Regions from separate parts of the Herminiimonas sp. GW821-FHT09C12 genome, predicted to be linked through region 1. Evidence: predicted binding sites of a transcription regulator. Region 1 holds the regulator's gene; each other region holds the start of a gene.
What was found. The regulator sigma-54, encoded in region 1, starts transcription at its own class of promoters, with help from an activator protein. The targets are predictions, from matches to a motif close to TGGCANGNAANCTGCTTT.
Positions count from the first base shown of each region.

Region 2: AC07N2_RS08305 (pilin) is a predicted target of sigma-54. The motif match lies at 2,690-2,707, and genes of this name have one in related genera.
Region 3: AC07N2_RS09490 (ammonium transporter) is a predicted target of sigma-54. The motif match lies at 2,326-2,343, and genes of this name have one in related genera.

Region 1 covers NZ_JBWKPC010000001.1:1,269,448-1,272,998, forward strand. Annotated here, with positions in the region: gene AC07N2_RS06030 (PilC/PilY family type IV pilus protein) at 1-146, shown strand, start outside; gene AC07N2_RS06035 (energy transducer TonB) at 122-901, shown strand; gene hpf (ribosome hibernation-promoting factor, HPF/YfiA family) at 986-1,348, opposite strand; gene AC07N2_RS06045 (RNA polymerase factor sigma-54) at 1,452-2,921, opposite strand; gene lptB (LPS export ABC transporter ATP-binding protein) at 2,943-3,551, opposite strand, start outside.
Region 2 covers NZ_JBWKPC010000001.1:1,737,460-1,741,010, forward strand. Annotated here, with positions in the region: gene AC07N2_RS08290 (histone deacetylase family protein) at 1-554, opposite strand, end outside; gene AC07N2_RS08295 (Stp1/IreP family PP2C-type Ser/Thr phosphatase) at 935-1,756, shown strand; gene AC07N2_RS08300 (FHA domain-containing protein) at 1,873-2,535, shown strand; gene AC07N2_RS08305 (pilin) at 2,758-3,228, shown strand; gene AC07N2_RS08310 (tetratricopeptide repeat protein) at 3,303-3,551, shown strand, end outside.
Region 3 covers NZ_JBWKPC010000001.1:2,014,417-2,017,967, reverse strand. Annotated here, with positions in the region: gene scpB (SMC-Scp complex subunit ScpB) at 1-36, opposite strand, end outside; tRNA gene AC07N2_RS09500 (tRNA-Met) at 198-274, opposite strand; gene AC07N2_RS09495 (NUDIX hydrolase) at 423-1,010, shown strand; gene AC07N2_RS09490 (ammonium transporter) at 1,075-2,277, opposite strand; gene aat (leucyl/phenylalanyl-tRNA--protein transferase) at 2,458-3,189, shown strand; gene AC07N2_RS09480 (arginyltransferase) at 3,273-3,551, shown strand, end outside.

The DNA.
Region 1 (3,551 bases):
GTACTGTCAGAGCCTTGATTCGGACATCAAGTGGGGTTGCCAGTGGTAGCGATCTAGGCGGCACTATTGTCATCACGCCACCGATCAATCCTCCTTCAGCGAGTGGGACACGGCGCGTGTCTTGGCGCGTTTTGAATATACCGTAAGACTTGGTGGGATGATGAGCGATGCATCATCCCGTCACAATTCCTGTATGAAGATTTTTTCTCTCATTCAACAGAAGTCAGCTTCTGAGCAGTTAGCCATGCTGTTGTCACTGCTTGTCCACTGTGGCATAGGTCTGGCATTTTCCCATACAGGATATGGCGGTGTTGGTGCGATTTCATCTCAAGTAGAATCAGAGACGGTGCTGGTGAACTTGGTAAATGTTCCGAGTAGTGCGACCGGACTTAGTGAAACGGCTCTTGTAGATAGCAGAAAAGAGGATGCCAAGGTTTATCCTCAAGGTGAGCAGTCTATAACTGAAGTCGAAAAAAATGCTGCCGAATTAATGAACCGCCCGGAAGTTCTACTGCAAAAGAGTCGATTGGAAATAGAAGACACTGCTTCCGCTTTTAATGCCGTTGCGCTACCCAAACCTTACTATTTTCAGCCCAATGAGTTAACGGAGCAGCCTGCCGTTCTACTCGATGTTTCCGCTGACTTGAATTCTATTTTCACAAATGGATTGTCGCAATTGGCGATACTGCGCTTGTTAATCAATGAGGATGGGAATATTGATGAGGTTGTAATGGAAAATTCATCCTTGTCAGAGCCGGCGCAGCAGCTGATGAAAGATGCATTCTCGAAAACGAAATTCAGTCCTGGGAAGGTTGCGGGACTTGCTGTTAAAAGCCAGCTCAAAATCGAGGTCGTTTTGGAAGGTGTGGTAGTTGAACGAATAAAGAAGAATGCGGATTAAATCCGATCGAATCTAAAGGAATACCAATTAAAAAAGGGCGCAATCTGCGCCCTTCATTTCATCTGACCGATTTGCTCGGTCTATCTATGCACCTGAGGGTGCAACAACATCGGACTCATCCGGCAATCGTTTGATCGCTTCGTGTTGATGGTCTTGTTGCTTGGTTTTATATTTGATCACTTGGCGATCGAGTTTATCGATCAGCGTATCGATGGCAGCATATAAATTATCTGCGATGCTTTCCGCGTGCAGATCCTTGCCTCTCACGCGCAAGTTTATTTCTGCTTTTTGGCGTTTTTCTTTTTCGGGAAGATTGTCTACAGTCAGGATGACTGCGATATCGATAACGTGATCAAAATGACGTTTGATGCGCTCCAATTTACCTTGTACATATTCGCGGATGGCGGGGGTTAATTCGAGGTGATGTCCACTGATTGTGAGATTCATACAGTGCTCCTATGGCAGATCACTGGAGGTTCGTGCGCGTCTTGTTATCTGACTACGCTGAACACAGCAACGTATAACAACAAAAAACTATTAAGGACGATATCTACAACGACTTGCGCAGATTGACCGGTGGAATCTTCAAGGCTTCACGATATTTTGCGACGGTCCGTCTTGCTACCACCATGCCTTGTTCTGCCAGCATGTCGGCAATCTTGCTATCAGAGAATGGAATTTTCGGGTCTTCGGCTCCTATCAATTGTTTGATCAGTGCCCGTATCGCAGTTGATGACGCTTCGCCACCAGCTTCTGTTGCGACATGGCTGCCGAAAAAATATTTCAATTCGAACATCCCGTGTGGGGTGAGCATGTACTTCTGGGTGGTTACACGTGAAATAGTACTCTCGTGTAAACCCAGTGTATCAGCTATTTCACGTAAAACAAGCGGTCGCATGGCAACTGCACCATGTGAAAAAAAGTTTTTTTGCCGCTCTACAATTGCCTGTGCGACACGAAGGATGGTGTCGAAGCGTTGGCGCATGTTTTTGATCAGCCATTTAGCCTCTTGCAGCTGGGAACCAAGCGACCCTTCGCCCTTGCTTTGCTTCAAAATGTTGGCATACATGCTATTAACGCGCAGGCGTGGCATGACGTCGTGATTGAGCATGACTTGCCAGCCATTGCGGGTGCGTTTGACGATGACGTCCGGCACAACATAATCCGATGTATCGGTGGCGAAGATGGAGCCTGGATGCGGATTGCATTGCTTGATGATGACTTGTGCTTCGCGCAGATCTTCGTCGTCACAATCGAGCGCCTTGCGTAGCTTGTTGAAGTCGCGTTGAGCAAATAGGGGGAGATGGTTTTCCACAATGGCGAGTGCCATGCGACGTGTCACCATCGCTACTTTCGGGAAACGCTTGATTTGCAATGCAAGACATTCAGAAGCATTGCGCGCACCGACGCCGGCTGGGTCGAAGCTTTGCAGCAGATTCAAGGCGATCTGCAATTCTTCCAGTTCGATTTCGAGTTCTTCCGGCAGACGAGCATGAATTTCTTCCAGCTCTTCTTCCAGGTAGCCGTTGTCGTTTAATGCATCGATGATGAGTTCGAGCAAGGCGCGGTCACGTCGTTCGCGCACGGTGACGCGCATCTGTTCCAGCAAGTGTTCGCGCAGTGTGGTCTCGTGCGCTTCCAGTTGCGGACGGGCATCGTCATCTTCCGGTGCCTTGGAGGTGCGTGCGACATCGTCAAAGCTCCATTCGCTTTCAGCACTGGAAGCTTCCGGCAAATCGGGTGCGTCGAATGTTGTTTCACTCTCTGGTGTTTGCGCGTTGGCTTCGACGCTGGCGCCTTCAGGTGTGGTTCCGTTTGCACCGATGGCACCATCAGCCAGCAAGCGTATCGCATGATCGAGAGGATCATCGGTACGTTCCAGCATCGGATTGTCAGCCAGGATTTGTTCCAGTTCCTGATGCAATTCAAGAGTCGACAACTGCAACAAGCGTATCGATTGTTGCAGTTGTGGCGTTAAGGCCAGATGTTGCGAGACTCGTAATTGCAGGGATTGCTTCATAGACTTTTTTCTCTTCCGCGCTTACATGCGGAAGTGTTCGCCCAGGTAGACGCGACGCACCGATTCGTTGGCAATGATGTCGTCAGGTCGTCCACTGGCCAATACTGCGCCCTGGTTGATGATGTAAGCGCGATCGCAGATACCCAGCGTTTCGCGCACATTGTGATCGGTGATAAGTACGCCGATGCCACGTTCCTTCAGGAAGCGCACGATGCGTTGAATTTCAATCACGGCAATTGGATCGACACCGGCAAACGGTTCATCAAGCAACACGAAGCGCGGATTGGTTGCGAGTGCGCGTGCGATTTCGACGCGACGACGCTCACCACCAGATAAGGAGAGTGCTTGATTTTCGCGCAGCTTTTCAATTTGCAGATCGGCCAGCAGTGTGTCGAGTCGTTCTTCAATTTGCGAGCTGTTTAATGCTTTGCCATTGACGCGCTGTAATTCAAGTACGGCGCGAATATTGTCTTCTACGCTCAACTTGCGGAACACCGATGCTTCCTGTGGCAGATAGGACAAGCCGAGCAGAGCGCGTTTATGAATAGGCAGGCGCGAGATGTCGACGCCATCCAGTTCAATACGGCCGGCATCCGATGGCACCAATCCGACGATCATGTAAAACGATGT
Region 2 (3,551 bases), 470 kb from region 1:
CTGGATGCGTAGAACAATTCAGGACGATCATAAAACGCTGCTTGTGTGCCGTTGCCATGATGCACGTCGAAGTCGATAACGGCCACACGTTCCAGCTTATGTACTTCATAAGCATAAGCCGCCGCGATTGCGGCTTGATTGTAGATACAGAATCCCATGGCTTTGCTTGGCTCAGCGTGATGACCGCATGGACGGGTAGCGCAGAATACGTTGTGCGCTTCATTGTCCAGAACCAGGTCGACACCAGCGCAAGCGGCACCTACGCAACGCATCACGGCTTCCAGCGAACCAGGTGACATCACCGTATCGCCACCATCGAGCGGCATGTAACCGCGATGCGGTGATGCATCTTCGACATCTGTCACGAAGTCTTCGGTATGTATCAATAACACCTGTTCACGCGTGCCCATAGGCGCTTCGCGCCATTCAGCGGCATCGAATTCCGGTACACGCAAGGCGCGTAACACAGCTTTCAAGCGCTCTGGGGATTCAGGATGACTAGGACCTGGTTTGTGTTCTAGACAAGCTTCGTGGGTATAGATAACTGTGGTCATATTTTATTATTGAGGCCCGGTATGAGGCATCTTCTCCATTATGAAAACCTGATTGGAGGGCGCAATGTGGCAACCCGGCAAGTGAATCCTGATCATTATAAAGGTCGGCTCCATGCTTGGCGACCAAGTGGATCTTTGCGTCACAAATGCATACTATTTTTCCGATACTCGTTGTTTCTTGCTGCGTGTATTTTTTGAGAAAAAGAGACAAGCAGCCGTGGAAGCTAGGGTTTATGTAAGGAAAGCAGATATGATTTGTATCTGAAATGAAATGTTTGGGACAGGCTGAGGGATAATCTCACACATGATCCTGCTCACTAGAACTAGAAAAATTCCTGTTTCCGACGTCATCTGACACTACAGTTCACCCCTCATCTTCTATGACGTCTTCCGTCGCGCTTCAATTTTCCGCCAAAACCGATACGGGATTGGTGCGTTCGCATAATGAAGATGCAATTGAAGTCAGTGCAGATTACCAAATTGCAGTATTGGCAGATGGCATGGGTGGTTACAACGCTGGTGAAGTCGCAAGCGGTATCGCCACGGCCATGTTCAGATCGACGCTGGAACAACACTTGCTGCAGTTGCAGACAAAAGGACGTGCGGCAAGTAGTAAAACTTTACAGCGCTTGCTGGTTGAGTCAGTTGCTTCCGCTAATGCGCAAATATTAGAGGTCGCACGTGCTCAACCGCAATTCAGCGGCATGGGAACGACCTTGGTTGCCGCGTTATTCCATCACGATAAAGTGGTGCTGGCACATGTTGGCGATTCGCGTGCGTATCGGTTTCGGCAGGGTGTGTTGACGCAGCTCACCCGCGACCATTCGCAATTGCAGGAACAGATCGATGCCGGATTGGTAAGTCCTGAGTGGGCGCGTTTTGCACCAAACAAGAATTTGATTACGCGTGCCTTAGGTGTCGCGTCACAAATCGATGTGGAAGTGAATGATTATCCGATTGAGGATGGGGATGTTTACCTGCTGTGTTCGGATGGTCTGTCCGATATGTTGGCAGGTGAGCAGATGGCTGCGATGCTTGATGATAATGATACAGATCTGGATTTATTATGCAGCTCGCTTGTGCAAGCAGCAAACAACAACGGTGGGCGCGATAATATTTCAGTAATTTTGGCGAAGATAGAATCAAGTTCACCTGCGCCGTTGGGTTTGTGGGGGCGACTTGCCGTCAGATTCAAGTTGTGATTATTGGCAGTATTGATATTTTTATAGATAGATGTTTGATTAGATTCCTAACGTTGTTTTGCGATTAGTGTGAGTTGCATTCCCGTTTGAAGCTGGAAAGGATGTTGGAAGAGAGTATGGCCACGATTATTTTGGCGAAAGACGGTGTGGCGTTACAGACGTTTCCCCTTTCGAAAGAGCGCACAACTATTGGGCGCAGAACATACAACGACATCGTGATAGATGCGCCTGGTATTAGTGCCGAACATGCAGTGATCGTTACTAGCTCCGACGAATCTCATTTCGAAGACTTGGAAAGTACGAACGGTAGCCAGCTCAACGGTCAGCCAATAAAAAAACATCTGCTGCAAGATAGAGACTTGATTGAGCTCGCAACGTATACCCTTCAATATTGCTCGGAAGAGACTGTGTCGAGCGTAATAACATCATCTGCTTCTACCGGTATCGCTGAAGAAGGGTTGGGCGATATGGAGCAGATTACGGTGCCATCACAAAGAGATATGACAGTCACAACGAACAGGGCTGCAATTAGAATTTTGAGTGGGTTCGGTGCAGGAAAGGAAATTGCGCTGACCAAGGCATTAACGACCATCGGTCGTCCGGGATTGCATGTCGCGGTATTAGCCAGTAGCGAACAAGGCCACAGCCTGACGCATGTTGAAGGCGAGGTTTATCCCGTTGTTAACGGTATTTCGATAGGTGTATTGACTCAGTCGCTGGTGAGCGGTGATCGGATTAGTCTGGCGGACACTGAAATGATGTTTTTGGTTGATGACTAAGAATTGTCATATCAGAAAATTTTTCGTATTCAGGAACAGCATTTGTAAGACAAAATTTTCATTCAATGTGACAAAAATTGGCTGCCCTATAACCAAAATTGTTACTTTTGGTTAAATCTATGCGGAAAATCTCCGTTTTTAGCCTGATTTGAGCTGGCACACCGATTGCTGTATGACAAGCAGGGTGGAAAAGCTGCCTTTATTCCCAAACAGGAGAAATAAATGAAATCGATGAAGATGATGAAGAAAGCACAAAGCGGTTTTACGCTGATCGAATTGATGATCGTTGTGGCGATTATTGGTATTTTGGCGGCGGTGGCAATTCCTCAGTATCAGGATTATGTGACTCGCGCGAAATTAGCTAAAGTTAATGTCGCAGTCGAACCTGTAAAAACAGCCGTTGCAATGTTTGCACAAGAAAATAACGGCGTTGCATTAATTCCTGCGAATGGATGGGACTCATTGGGTCTTGCTGGTGCCCCAACTGGTACGACCGAGGTGTCCGGTATTACGGTAACTGTTGCAACAGGTGCAATCGTAGCTACTTTGCAAGGAATCGGCTCTCCTTACGATACTACGACGGTGACATATACTCCTACTGTCGGTAATTCTGCCGTGACTTGGGGCGTTGCTTGCAGCTACACTACGACAGGTAAAGATCTCAATAATTTGAAGAAAGTTGTGGGCTGCTAAGATAGCTGCTGACTTAAAAAATAACGCCCGCGCTGCGGGCGTTATTTTTTCTATCTGATTTCCATTTTGGAAATATGAATACATATCCATATCGCCGACTTTTCTTATTTTTTATTGTTTTTTTGTCGATTGCCACTGCTGCGAGTCTTCTGTATCTCCCATTTTTAAGTAATTCCGTTGTTTTTGATGACCGGAGCTTCTTTGCGGGGTTATCTGTCTATGACTATGCCCAAGTTCCTTTTTCATTGCAGCCGCGTCAGTTTCCATATTTCACATTAGGACTCGTCCAGGTATTAGTTGGAAATATTGAGGCCAATCGTATT
Region 3 (3,551 bases), 740 kb from region 1:
TGTTTCGAGGACCTTCTTCGCCTCAGCAATATTCATTTACGATATTTAGGACTGTTTAGTTGCAATGTGCAGAAATTATACTCAACGACAATCATCTTTGGATGATGCCCGGTTAGAGAACCAGTTGATACTGCAATCCGACGCCCGTTTAGAGGAGATTATTGATAGGCGGGATTTATATAAGACTTGTAAGACTTTGGTTGCGGGGGCAGGATTTGAACCTACGACCTTCGGGTTATGAGCCCGACGAGCTGCCAGACTGCTCCACCCCGCGTCTGAAGATATGAAGTATATAGAGTATCTGCGCGCAACGCAAACTTAATCGCACTTTCTTTGTGCGGTGATACACTTCTTCACTTCAAGCAAGTCCGCATCTATTCAATTGCTGTCCATTTTCAAACGATTTTAGATTCTATTTTTCTATGAAATTTTGCTCTGAGTGCGCGCACCCTGTTTCACTATCCATCCCAGATGGCGACAATCGCCCGCGTTATGTATGCAGCAATTGCGGCGCCATTCATTATCAAAACCCAAAGATGGTATTGGGCTCGATTCCGGTATGGGATGAAGCTGGCGATATGCGCATTCTTTTATGCAAACGTGCAATAGAGCCTCGCCTCGGTTACTGGACATTGCCTGCCGGCTTCATGGAAAACAATGAAACGACAAGCAACGCGGCGATACGCGAAACCATAGAAGAAGCTGGCGCAAATATCCAACTGCACGAACTGTTCTCATTATTGAATGTGCCGCACGTTCATCAGGTGCACATGTTCTACCGTGCAACCTTGCTGGATTTGAACTATGAAGCTGGCGTTGAAAGCCTGGAAGTAAAACTGTTCTCAGCCGATGAAATTCCTTGGGACGATATCGCATTCCCAACTGTCAGCCAAACCCTGAAGTTCTTTTTGGCAGACCATGCGACATTGAAAGACGGCGGCACTTATCACTTCCATACAGCCGACATTACCAAACCTATGATTCAGCCGAAATCTGTTGCTACTAACTAAGTACAACAAAAGAAAAAGGCGACAACACGATGTGTTGCCGCCTTTTTTCATTGATTCAAAACAATCACCAGTAAGTCTCGCGCTCCGGCGTCGCACTGACATTATGAATCGATAGATCCGCACCGTTGAACTCCTGCTCAGCATCCAACCGTATGCCCACAGTCAGTTTCAACGCGCCATAAATCAACACACCACCAATCAACGCTATCGCAATCCCCAAGCCTGTACCGATTAATTGCGACATGATGGACACGCCACCCAAACCACCCAAAGACTGCAAACCAAAAATCCCTGCAGCCAAACCACCCCATGCGCCGCATAAGCCATGCAAAGGCCACACGCCCAACACGTCATCGATTTTCCATTTGTTTTGTGTCAGCGCAAAAGCCCAGACAAAAATGAAGCCAGCAATCGCACCTGTTATCAACGCTCCCAATGGATGCATGATGTTGGAACCAGCGCAGATCGCAACCAAACCGGCCAGCGGCCCATTGTGCACATAACCGGGATCATTCTTGCCCGCCAAGAATGCTGCCAAGGTGCCACCCACCATCGCCATCAATGAATTGACTGCAACCAAACCATTCATTTGCTCCATGGTTTGTGCGCTCATCACATTAAAGCCGAACCAGCCTATCGTCAGTATCCATGCGCCCAATGCCAGAAACGGAATGCTGGAAGGTGGGTGCGCCGCAATTGTTCCCTCTTTTGTATAACGCCCGCGACGCGCGCCAAGCAATAGCACTGCAGGCAAAGCTATCCAGCCACCAACCGCATGCACCACGATGGAACCGGCAAAATCATGGAAGTTCGCGCCAAAGCTTTCCTTCAGCCGGGCTTGAATACCAAAATGCTGATTCCAGGCTATGCCTTCAAAAAATGGATAAACCAAGCCGACGATCAGCGCAGTCGCCAGCAATTGCGGATGAAAACGCGCACGCTCAGCAATCCCGCCAGAAATGATTGCCGGAATTGCGGCAGCAAAGGTCAACAGGAAGAAGAACTTGACCAGCTCGAATCCATTACGCTGCGTCAGCACTTCCGCACTACCGAAAAAACTCACACCATACGCCACGCTGTAGCCAACAAAAAAATAGGCAATTGTCGATACTGCAAAATCGACTAATATTTTGACCAGTGCATTAACCTGGTTTTTTTTACGTACTGTTCCAAGCTCAAGAAAGGCAAAACCAGCGTGCATGGCCAAAACCATGACCGCGCCGAGCATGATAAATAATGCGTCGGTACCGTTTTTGAGTGCATCCATGCAAAATCTCCCAATTAGTGTGCAAGTCGAATAAATGAATGCACCATAAAAGCAAAAATCGTTCCATTTTGGTGATATTTTCAAGCTATTGATTTTTAAAGATAAATTTTCATCGACATAATAAAATCCATATTCCGCACCAAAAATGAACGATAAAACGAGCCAAAACAGGGATAAACCATGATTCCGTGGTTAGAAGCAGATGATCCCTTCCCCCATGTTTCCAGCGCGCTCACAGAAGCCGATGGAGCCGCAGGCTTATTGGCCGCCGGTGCCGATCTATCAACTGAACGTTTGCTACAGGCTTATCGCAATGGCATTTTTCCGTGGTTCTCGGAAGGCCAGCCTATTCTGTGGTGGAGTACCGACCCGCGCATGGTGCTATTCGTCGACAACTTCAAAATCTCCGCTAGCCTGAAAAAGAATTTAAAGAAAATTCATCACAGCATGTACTCGGATGGACGCTGGCAAATTCGCTTCGATCATGCGTTTGAAGATGTCATGCGCGCCTGCGCTGCACCACGTCATGGCGAAAGCGGCACATGGATATCTGATGAAATCATCGCTGGCTATGCAGGCTTGCACCAACAAGGCTATGCACATTCATCTGAACTATGGCTGGATGGTGAACTGGTAGGCGGCGCATACGGCGTATGTATAGGCCACATGTTCTATGGCGAATCGATGTTTGCTCGCGTGCCCGATGCATCCAAAATTGCGCTGACATACCTCGTGCATTTCCTCAGAAGCCACGGAGTTTCAATGATAGACTGCCAGCAAGAGACGTCGCATTTGGCATCACTTGGTGCTGCACCAATTTCGAGATCTGAATTTATATCCAGATTGCGACAGGCGGTTAGTGGACCTCAGATCAAGGATTGGGTGCCAAAAGCATTGTTTCCTGTCGCTTGAGAATGTATTCTTGTTACAGCAGTTGCCTGATATGGATTTAGTCGCCGAATTCGCGAACTCGGAACTCAATTAAGCAAGCAATCATGACGCACCCTAAAGAGCTACCGTTTTCCACGCTGCAGTTTTACGCAACTGCACCCTATCCTTGCAGCTATCTGGATGGTCGCCAGGCACGTTCACAAGTTGCCACTCCTTCCCATTTAATCAATGCCGACGTTTATTCCGAACTGGTCAAGAGCGGATTTCGTCGTAGCGGGATTTTTACCTATCGTCCTTATTGCGATGGCTGCCAGGCATGTACGCCGGTGCGCATCAAAGTCGACGAATTCGTGCCGAATCGCAGTCAACGCCGTGCGGAAGCC